DNA from 3 places in the Streptomyces sp. NPDC048590 genome. Region 1 is predicted to be linked to each of the others. Evidence: riboswitches for the same ligand, from Rfam matches in the RefSeq annotation. Region 1 holds a riboswitch; each other region holds the start of a gene.
The links. A riboswitch is a leader RNA that binds a small molecule or an ion and turns the genes downstream of it on or off. The one in region 1 is predicted to bind cobalamin.

Region 1 (3,176 bases):
CAGTTGCGGCGCTTCCTCGGCACGAAGAAGGGGCGCAAGATCCGGTACGGCCACGTCCTGGGTGAGGCACTCGGCACCGACCGGGTCCCCGCGCCGCTCTCGGGTCTGCTCGCCGGTCTCTGACCGACCGGGAACAGGGCCGGCATCCGCTCATTTCTCCCGCGTCTCCGCATCCGGCTCGGCCATGTCGCATCACCCGGCGTGGCCTGGATTGACATCCTCGCCGCCCTGAAGGACGGCGATCCCCGCCTACCGCGCCTTTGAAGGCTGCGGTGTCGGGTGTGTTCCTGCTTACTCCACAGAGCCCTTGCCCGAACCCGAGCCCCCCGCGCCACTGCTGCCCCCGGCGACACTCGAACTGCCGGAATCGGTGGCACTGTTCGACGCCCTGGAGAGCCTCGCGGATGAGGCTGTCCGGTGAGCCCGTGGGCGTTCTGGAGCGTGGCGGCGCCGAGTCGGTCGAGGGTGTCCGGGTCGACGCCGAACAGGCGCGTGTGGAGCTCCTGGTGGAGTCCATGGGCAGGGTCAACTACGGCGTGGCGCTGGGTGACCGCAAGGGGGTGGAGCGCGTCTCCCACACGCAGCAGTTGCTGCACGGCTGGACCGCCCGGGCCGTCCCGCTGGACCACGGAACCCCGGACAGGGTGCCCTGGGACGCACTGTCCGGAGACGCGGACACCTCCTCCGGTCCGGTGTTCCACCGGGGCTTCCTGGAGCTGTCGGACACCGGGGACACCTATCTCGCGCTGCCCGGATGGGGCAAGGGATACGTCTGGGTGAACGGCTTCTGCCTGGGCCGCTACTGGGAGACGCGGGGACCCCAACGGACCCTCTACGTGCCGTGGCCGCTCCTGCGGGCGGGTCTCAACGAGTTCGTGGTCCTCGAGCTGGACGGCTGCTCGGAACCGGCCGTCGAACTGCGCGCGACCCCGGAGCTGGGCTGACGCTTTCCGATGCCCAGTGAGATCGGCTGAGTCGGCTGAGTCGGCTGAGTCGGCTGAGTCGGCTGAGTCGGCTGAGTCGGCTGAGTCGGCTGAGTCGGCTGAGTCGGCTGAGTCGGCTGAACGGGACTGCCGCTCCCCGCGGCCGGTAACGGCTGCACGGCGGCCGCACCGCCCGGTTCGCGCATCCGACCGACCGGGCGCGCTTCGCCGACCGACAGGAGGGCGGCCCGACAGGCCGGCGGACGCGTCGAACAGCCGCGACGCCCAGCCGTGGCGTGGCACCGCCCCCGGGCCCGCCGGAGCCCGTCCGCAGGCACGCCCGCAGACGCTCCCGCGGACGTGTCCGCAGGTGCGGGCGGGTGGGCCCGCTTGTCATCGCACCCTGGCTGGCACTACTGTCGCCACGCCTTGGTGAACGGGAAATCCGGTGTGATGCCGGTGCGGCCCTCGCCACTGTGATCGGGAAGTCCGGCTCCGGCCCTCGCGGGCAGCCACTGGGTCCTTGTGACCCGGGAAGGCGGAGTTCGGGCGGTGTCACCCGTAAGCCAGGAGACCGGCCAAGGCACTTCAACCATCCACGAGGTGCTGGAGAGGGTCTCTGAGTCATGCACATAGCCGAGGGTTTCCTGCCTCCGGCGCACGCGATCGCCTGGGGTGTCGCGTCCGCGCCGTTCGTCGTCCACGGAGTACGGTCACTGACCCGTGAGGTCCGCGAGAACCCGGAGAGCACACTGCTCCTGGGGGCTTCCGGAGCCTTCACCTTCGTACTGTCCGCCCTGAAGATCCCTTCGGTGACGGGGAGTTGTTCGCATCCCACCGGCACCGGCCTGGGAGCCATACTGTTCCGGCCGCCCATCATGGCGGTCCTGGGAACGATCACCCTGCTGTTCCAGGCGTTGCTGTTGGCCCACGGAGGCCTGACGACGCTGGGCGCCAACGTCTTCTCCATGGCGATCGTCGGCCCCTGGGCGGGCTACGCCGTGTACAGGGTGCTGCGCCGGTTCGACGTATCACTGATGGTCGCGGTCTTCTTCGCCGCGTTCGTCGCCGACCTGTCCACCTACTGCGTCACCAGCGTGCAGCTGGCACTCGCGTTCCCCGACCCTGGCACCGGGTTCCTCGGGGCTCTCGGGAAGTTCGGTTCCATCTTCGCCGTCACCCAGATTCCTCTCGCGGTGAGCGAAGGACTTCTGACCGTGCTGGTCATGCGGCTTCTGGTGCAGTCGAGCAAGGGTGATCTGACCCGGCTCGGCGTGTTCCTCAGCGGCAGGGCCCGGGCCAAGGCGGACGTGAAGACGGAAGACGAGAAGACGGAAGCGGTGGCGTGATGAACCGGCACACGAAGATCAACGGCCTGCTGCTCCTGCTGGTGGCGGCACTGGCCGTCCTGCCCCTGGTACTTGGCTCGGGGGACGGCGAGAAGGAGCCCTTCGCCGGGGCGGACGCTCAGGCGGAGACCGCGATCACCGAGATCGACCCCGACTACGAGCCCTGGTTCTCCCCGCTCTACGAGCCGCCCTCCGGCGAGATCGAGTCGGCGCTCTTCGCGCTGCAGGCCGCTCTCGGTGCCGGGGTGCTCGCCTACTACTTCGGTGTACGGCGCGGACGCCGTCAGGGCGAGCGGCTCGCCCTGGCCCGGCGGGACGGCGACGCCGTGACCGGGCGGGCCGAGGAGTCCACGGCCCAGGAGGCCTGAGCCTCCGTGCTGCCGATCGACGCGGCGGCGCACAGCAGTCGCTGGCGCCGCCGCCATCCCGTCGACAAGGCCGTGCTCGGACTGGGGCTCACGGTGCTGGCCATCTCGCTTCCTCCGTGGCCCGGTGCCGCACTGGTACTCGTCACGGCGGTCTCCGTGCTTCTGGGGCCGGCGGGTGTGCGTGCCCGTCAACTGTGGCGTGCGTACAGGATTCCGCTCGGGTTCTGCGTGACCGGTGCGGCGACCCTGCTCGTACAGGTCGGGGGCCCCGACGGGCTCGTCGCTCCCGCTCCGGGCGGACCGGTCCGGGCGGGTGAGCTGCTGCTGCGGACCTCCGCGGCATCACTCGGCGTCCTGCTCCTCGCCTTCACCACACCGATGTCCGACCTGCTTCCCAGGCTGGTCAGGGCGGGTGTGCCCGCGGCTGTGGTGGACGTCGCCCTGGTGACCTACCGCATGAGCTTTCTGCTGCTGGACGCGATGCGCAGGATCCGCGAGGCGCAGGCCGCCCGGCTCGGGCACACCACCAGGGCAGC
Region 2 (3,176 bases), on a different contig from region 1:
GTCGTAGATCGCGATGACCTCGGGCCGTCGCTCGACAACCTGTTCCCATGAGACGTCCCCGAAGACCTCGTCCAGGTCGCCGAAGACGTTCTCCCCGCCGGCCAGCCGGATCAGATCGGTGCCCAGGCCCTTCCCGCCCGCCGTGAAGGCGCTCTTGTCGCCGCTGTCGTAGACGAAGACCGGCACCTTCTCCTCGTCCGAGACGGCGGAAGCCGCCTTCCCGACGCGGTTCTCGAGGTCGGCCACCAGCTTCTCGGCGCGGTCGGAGACACCGAAGATCTTGCCGATGGTGCGGACCTCGGCGTAGGTGTCCGCCATGGTCACCTTGTCCTTGCCGCAGTACTCGCGGTTGAGGTGGGTATTGATACCAGCGTCCGCGAACGCCTCGCGGGAGCGGCCTGCCTTCTCGTCGAAGGCGCTGCCGTAGCCGCCGTAGACGAGGTCGGGTTCGGCGTCCAGGATCTTCTCGAACGAGGGTTCACGTTCGGCGAGTTCCGGTATCGCCTCGAAGTCCTGCCGCAGCTCCGGCAGCGCGGCCGAATCGGGGAAGGCGGTGCCCACCATACGGTCCTTCAGCCCGAGCGCGAGCATCAGCTCGGCGGGGTGCTGATGGATGGTGACCACCCGGGAAGGCGGCCGGTCGAAGGTCGTCCTCACCCCGCAGTTCTCGACGGTGACCGGAAACCCCTCCGGTGAGGACGCCGTGGCCGCGGGCTTCGCGCCCGTTTCGCCGGACGAACCGCAGCCGGCGGTCAGCAGGGCCAGCGACACGGCGACCGCAGTGGCGGCGCCGCGCACCGCCAGGCGCCGGCGGGCATGGGGGAACAGCGACATGTAGAGCCTCCTGGGGAGTCCGCGCTCCTCGGTACGGGCCCGCGACAGGCCAGTCTCCTGACTTCCGGCGGGCGTCCGATGGGGACGACCGCCGGTCACAGTGGCGGGACCGTGCCGGACTTGCACCGGCTTCCTGTCTCCCGTCGCGGCAATGACCTGGCGATATTACGTTCCCTTGGGTTTCCGTCAAAGCGGCCCCTGCTGACGTTCCGGCGCACGGGATGGAAGGATGGCCGAGAACAAGGCGACGGCGGTCCGAGGAAGCCGGTGGAAATCCGGCGCGGTCCCGCCACTGTGATCGGCGAGCGAGTCCCGCACACACACCACTGCCCGCGAGGGCGGGAAGGCGCGGCGCGAGCATCGACCCGAGAGCCAGGAGACTCACGCGGTCGCCTCCTCGACGGACCACCGGGGCGGATCTCCCCGGGAGAGAGGAACGATGCGGCATGCCCGCGAACACCATCCCGCCGAGCGGCGCCCCCTGCCGGGTCGTCGTCTGCCGTGACTGCTGCTGCGGCACCCCGAAGGTGCCCGGCGTCGACCACGACGCACAGACCGCGCGTCTGCGCGCCCAGGTACCGGTACGCGTGTCGGACTGCCTGGACATCTGTGAGCAGGCCAACGTCATCGTCGTCCAGCCCTCCGCCGAGGGCCGTGCCGCCGGTGCCCGGCCCGTCTGGCTGGGGTTGGTGAACGACCCGGGCGCCACCGAGGACATCGCCGCCTGGGTGCGGGCCGGCGGGCCGGGTGTCGCACCCAGGCCCGAGATACTTGACCTCTACACCGTCACACCGCCGCGACAGCGCGGAATCGCCTGAGCCGTGGACGGAAGGACACGACCCGTGGACGATGTGCGTGCCTCGGCCGCCGACGTCACCGTCGCGCTTCGTGAAGCAGCGGACATCGGTGGATTCTTCGTCCTACGCACCGGTGGACGGGACGACGGCTGGCATGCGGCGGCACATTCCTACGAGGCCGGTTTCGCCGACCTCGCCGAGGCAGTCGCCCGCCGCCACCGCACCACCGAACCACGCGTGGACGTCTCCATCGCCCACCTCGGGCACGCCGCGCGTCTCTGGTCCCCGGCCCTCGCGTGCTTCGTGCTGCACGGAATCGTCCTGGACCTGGAGGGGCTGCAGCGATCCGACGACGGGCCGTCACTCCGCGTGCCCCGGCCAGGCGGCTGGTACGTCGAACGGCTCGGGGACGCTGCGCCCGGCGCCCTCTACACGCAGGTGACACGTCATCTGCTGGCACTGGCGGACGGGCTGGAGGTGAAAGTCGCTCCGCGGCTGCTGGACGGCAACTCGGCGTCCGCGCTCGCCGGAGCGGCCCACGCCCTCCTCAGGGCACGGCCCGCCGTACGCCGTCAACTCACCGACCTCACAGCCGTCCTGCTGGAGACGGGGCGTCTGGAGGGCACCGGCGCGATCACCGGTCCCGACCTGGAGTTCCGCCGCCGGAGTTGTTGCCTGTACTACAGGGCACCCGCGGGATCGAAGTGCGGAGACTGCGTACTCGCCTGAGCGTGAAGGGACCCGCGTCGGTTCGGTGGGTGTTCCCGTGCGGAGAGGGTACTGCCATGTCCGGTACGGCTCAGTCCTCGAACGGGAGCACCGGGCCCACCTCGACGCCGAGAAGTCGCCAGGCCGCCTCGGCCCGGCGACCGCGGTGCTCGCGGGTGGGCCCCGTCACGACACCGGAGACCATGCCGACGGCGATCATCAGGTCGTCGGCCTCCGCGGCGAGCGGATGGTTCGCGGGCAGATGCCTGTGCAGTGCACGAGCCACCCTCAGGGACAGCGCCACGGTGTAGGGCTGGGGAGCGGATCCACTCCTGCCGTCGGCGTGCAGGACGCCGAGGAACGCGGCGGATTCCATGAGGTGCCAGGTCAGGACTCCGAGCACCTTCGGCAGGTCCGCACCGTCGGCTTCCGCGGCGTGCTCGACCTGGCGGACGTTCTCCTCCAGAACCGCCGTCGCGATCGCCTCGCGGTCGGGGAAGTGCCGGTACAGCACGCCCTGACCGACCCCGGCCCGGCGCGCGATCGCGGAGAGCGGGGCGTCGAGGCCGTGCTCCGCGTAGATCTCCCGGGCGGCCGCGATGAGCGCGGCGCGGTTGCGGGCCGCCGCGTTGCGGCCCCCGCTCGCGGGCTTTCGTGTCTCCGGTCTGGCGTGCTCCATCACCTTGAGAGGGTATCGGGGTGCCTCGGAGGCCGTCGGCCACGGAGGGGCCGGAGACGGCGGGACCGGCAGCAACGGCGACACGGACCGGCGCGTCGGCCCCCCTCGGCCCTTCATCGACCGGGCGGAGCCGGAACCGCCGGCCGCCGTGCATGGGC
Region 3 (3,176 bases), on a different contig from region 1:
GGTCTACGGCACTCTGGCGCTGGGCTCGGCACTCGCCCTCTTCATGTATCCGCACTCGATCACGGCGACGCTCTCCAGCCGCAGCCGTGAGGTGATCCGGCGCAACACCACGATCCTGCCGCTGTACTCGCTGATGCTGGGCCTGCTGGCCCTGCTCGGCTTCATGGCGATCGCCGCGGGGATCAAGGTGGACAACGGTCAGCTCGCGATCCCGCAGCTGTTCGAGAACATGTTCCCGGACTGGTTCGCGGGTGTGGCCTTCGCCGCGATCGGAATCGGCGCGCTGGTCCCGGCCGCGATCATGTCGATCGCCGCGGCGAACCTCTTCACCCGCAACATCTACAAGGACTTCCTCAAGCCCGACGCGACACCGGAGCAGGAGACCAAGGTCTCCAAGCTGGTCTCGCTGCTGGTCAAGGTGGGCGCGCTCGCCTTCGTCCTCACCATGGACAAGACCGTGGCGATCAACTTCCAGCTGCTCGGCGGCATCTGGATCCTCCAGACCATGCCGGCCCTGGTGGGCGGTCTGTTCACCCGCTGGTTCCACCGCTGGGCGCTGATCGCCGGCTGGGCGGTCGGCATGATCTACGGCACGGTGGCCGCCTACGGTGTCGCCAGCCCGACCCAGAAGCACTTCGGCGGCTCCTCGAAGGAGATCCCCGGCATCGGCGAGATCGGCTACATCGGCCTCACCGCGTTCGTGCTGAACGTCATCGTGGTGGTCGTGCTGACCTTCGTGCTGAACGCGGCCAAGGCACCGGCCGGTGTGGACGAGACCTCGCCGTCCGACTACACGGCGGACATCGGCGACCCCGGCGTCAAGGCGGAGCTCCCGCCGGCCACGGCGGGCGCGCCCGGCGGTCACTGACCCCCGGTCCCGGGACGGCCCCGGCGGGAGCGAGTTCCCGTCGGGGCCGTCCCATGTGCGGGCCCGCCCGGGAACGGCGGAAATCCGGGCGCGGATCCGGAACGACGCGCGAGACTGGCGGCCATGGACGTTTCGATCGGGCCGGTCGGGCCCTCTCGGTACGAGGAACTGGGCGAGATCACGGCCCAGGCCTACCTCGGCGACGGGCTCTTGGACTTCGGCGACGAGGACCCCTACCTGGAGCAGCTCCGGGCGATCGGCCGGCGGGCGGCCGAGGCGGAGGTTCTCGCCGCCTCCGATGCCGGCGGGCGGCTGCTGGGAGGTGTGACCTATGTCCCGCCCGGCAGCCCCTGGGCCGACATCGCACGGAGTGGCGAGGCCGAGTTCCGGATGCTGGCCGTGGCCTCCGGGGCCCGCGGCCGGGGCACCGGCGAGGCGCTCGTGCGGGCCTGCGTCGAGCGGGCGCGCGCCGCCGGGCTGTCCAGGATCGTCCTGTCGACGCATCCGGCCATGCTCGGCGCCCATCGCCTCTACGCCCGCCTCGGCTTCGTACGGACTCCCGAGCGGGACTGGAACCCGCTTCCGGGGCGTCCGGCGCTCCTCACCTACCAACTCGATCTCTGATCGCGCGACACAAGATTCTCGATCTCTGATCGCGCGACACAAGATGTGGGGGCTGCTCAAACCAGCAGCCCCCACATGTATGCTCGACCTCGCTGTCGTCACAGGGGAATCCGGTGTGAATCCGGAACTGTCCCGCAACGGTGTGGCGGTGTGCCTGCGCACACCCGTGAAGTCCGAGGACCTGTCGACAGCGCGCCCGGCTCGACCGAACCGGGCGACGAGACGTCCGGGCCTCGCGGAAGGCCGGTGGACGCCGCGCGCCGCGCTGCCCCGTGCCTCGCCGTGTCCGGCTGCCCCGCTCCCGCAGGCCCCGAGCCGAGCGAGGGAAAGCCCCAGTGACCATCGCGCCTGCCGATCCGGTTTCAGCAGCGGAATCCGAAGGTCTCACGACCGACGCGCCCGGTACCGCGCTTCTGCGGACCCTGACCGCTCTCACCGCCGATCTGCCCGACACCGACCCCGGACGGGTGGCCGCCGCCGCCCTGCGCGGCCGCAGCGCCCGGGCGGACGAGGCGGAGCTGCGCGAGCTGGCGACCGAGGCCGCCGCCGGTCTGATCTCTGAGGACCCTGCCTACTCCCGGCTGGCGGCGCGGCTCCTGACCCTGACCGTCGCGGACGAGGCGGCCGGCCAGGGCGCGGTCTCCTTCTCGGCCTCCGTCGCCGTGGGCCACCGCGAGGGCCTGATCGCGGACCGCACGGCCGAGTTCGTCTCGCTGCACGCGAAGGCCCTCGACGCCCTGGTCGACGGCGCGCTGGCCGACGCCGCGGACGACCGCTTCGGCTACTTCGGGCTGCGGACGCTGTACAGCCGGTACCTGCTGCGCCACCCGATCACCCGGCAGGTCGTCGAGACCCCGCAGCACTTCATGCTGCGGGTGGCCGCCGGGCTCGCCGAGGACGACTCCGAGCGCGCCCTGGACGAGGTCGCCGCGCTGTACGGCCTGATGAACCGGCTCGACTACCTGCCCTCCTCCCCCACGCTGTTCAACTCCGGCACCCGGCACCCGCAGATGTCGTCCTGCTATCTGCTGGACTCCCCCAACGACGAGCTGGACTCCATCTACGACCGCTACCACCAGGTGGCGCGGCTCTCCAAGCACGCGGGCGGCATCGGTCTGTCGTACTCCCGCATCCGGGCGCGCGGCTCGCTGATCCGGGGCACCAACGGGCACTCCAACGGCATCGTGCCGTTCCTGAAGACGCTGGACGCCTCGGTCGCGGCGGTCAACCAGGGCGGTCGGCGCAAGGGCGCCGCGGCCGTCTACCTGGAGACCTGGCACGCGGACATCGAGGAGTTCCTGGAGCTCCGCGACAACACCGGCGAGGACCAGCGGCGTACGCACAACCTGAACCTCGCGCACTGGATCCCGGACGAGTTCATGCGCCGGGTCGACGCGGACGGAACCTGGTCGCTGTTCTCCCCGGCCGACGTCCCCGAGCTGGTCGACCTCTGGGGCGACGAGTTCGACGCGGCCTACCGCGCCGCCGAGGCGAAGGGCATGGCCCGCAGGACGCTTCCGGCACGTGAGCTGTACGGCCGGATGATGCGCACCCTCGCGCAGACCGGCCAGGGTTGGATGACGTTCAAGGACGCGTCCAACCGCACCGCGAACCAGACCGCCGAGCCGGGCCGGGTCGTGCACTCCTCGAATCTCTGCACGGAGATCCTGGAGGTCACCGACGA

Region 2: another riboswitch for cobalamin. It lies ahead of ACGFNN_RS22425 ((2Fe-2S) ferredoxin domain-containing protein); the one in region 1 lies ahead of ACGFNN_RS23585 (energy-coupling factor ABC transporter permease).
Region 3: another riboswitch for cobalamin. It lies ahead of ACGFNN_RS11030 (ribonucleoside-diphosphate reductase subunit alpha); the one in region 1 lies ahead of ACGFNN_RS23585 (energy-coupling factor ABC transporter permease).

What each region holds. Positions count from the first base shown of each region.
Region 1 is NZ_JBICWC010000008.1:139,435-142,610, forward strand. It holds gene ACGFNN_RS23575 (TOPRIM nucleotidyl transferase/hydrolase domain-containing protein) at 1-123, shown strand, start outside; gene ACGFNN_RS23580 (hypothetical protein) at 405-944, shown strand; cobalamin riboswitch at 1,311-1,521, shown strand; gene ACGFNN_RS23585 (energy-coupling factor ABC transporter permease) at 1,550-2,272, shown strand; gene ACGFNN_RS23590 (energy-coupling factor ABC transporter substrate-binding protein) at 2,272-2,640, shown strand; gene cbiQ (cobalt ECF transporter T component CbiQ) at 2,647-3,176, shown strand, end outside.
Region 2 is NZ_JBICWC010000007.1:346,534-349,709, forward strand. It holds gene ACGFNN_RS22420 (ABC transporter substrate-binding protein) at 1-834, opposite strand, end outside; cobalamin riboswitch at 864-1,009, opposite strand; cobalamin riboswitch at 1,092-1,217, shown strand; gene ACGFNN_RS22425 ((2Fe-2S) ferredoxin domain-containing protein) at 1,281-1,652, shown strand; gene ACGFNN_RS22430 ((2Fe-2S)-binding protein) at 1,677-2,360, shown strand; gene ACGFNN_RS22435 (TetR family transcriptional regulator) at 2,431-3,018, opposite strand.
Region 3 is NZ_JBICWC010000003.1:604,694-607,869, forward strand. It holds gene mctP (monocarboxylate uptake permease MctP) at 1-868, shown strand, start outside; gene ACGFNN_RS11025 (GNAT family N-acetyltransferase) at 992-1,492, shown strand; cobalamin riboswitch at 1,555-1,696, shown strand; gene ACGFNN_RS11030 (ribonucleoside-diphosphate reductase subunit alpha) at 1,828-3,176, shown strand, end outside.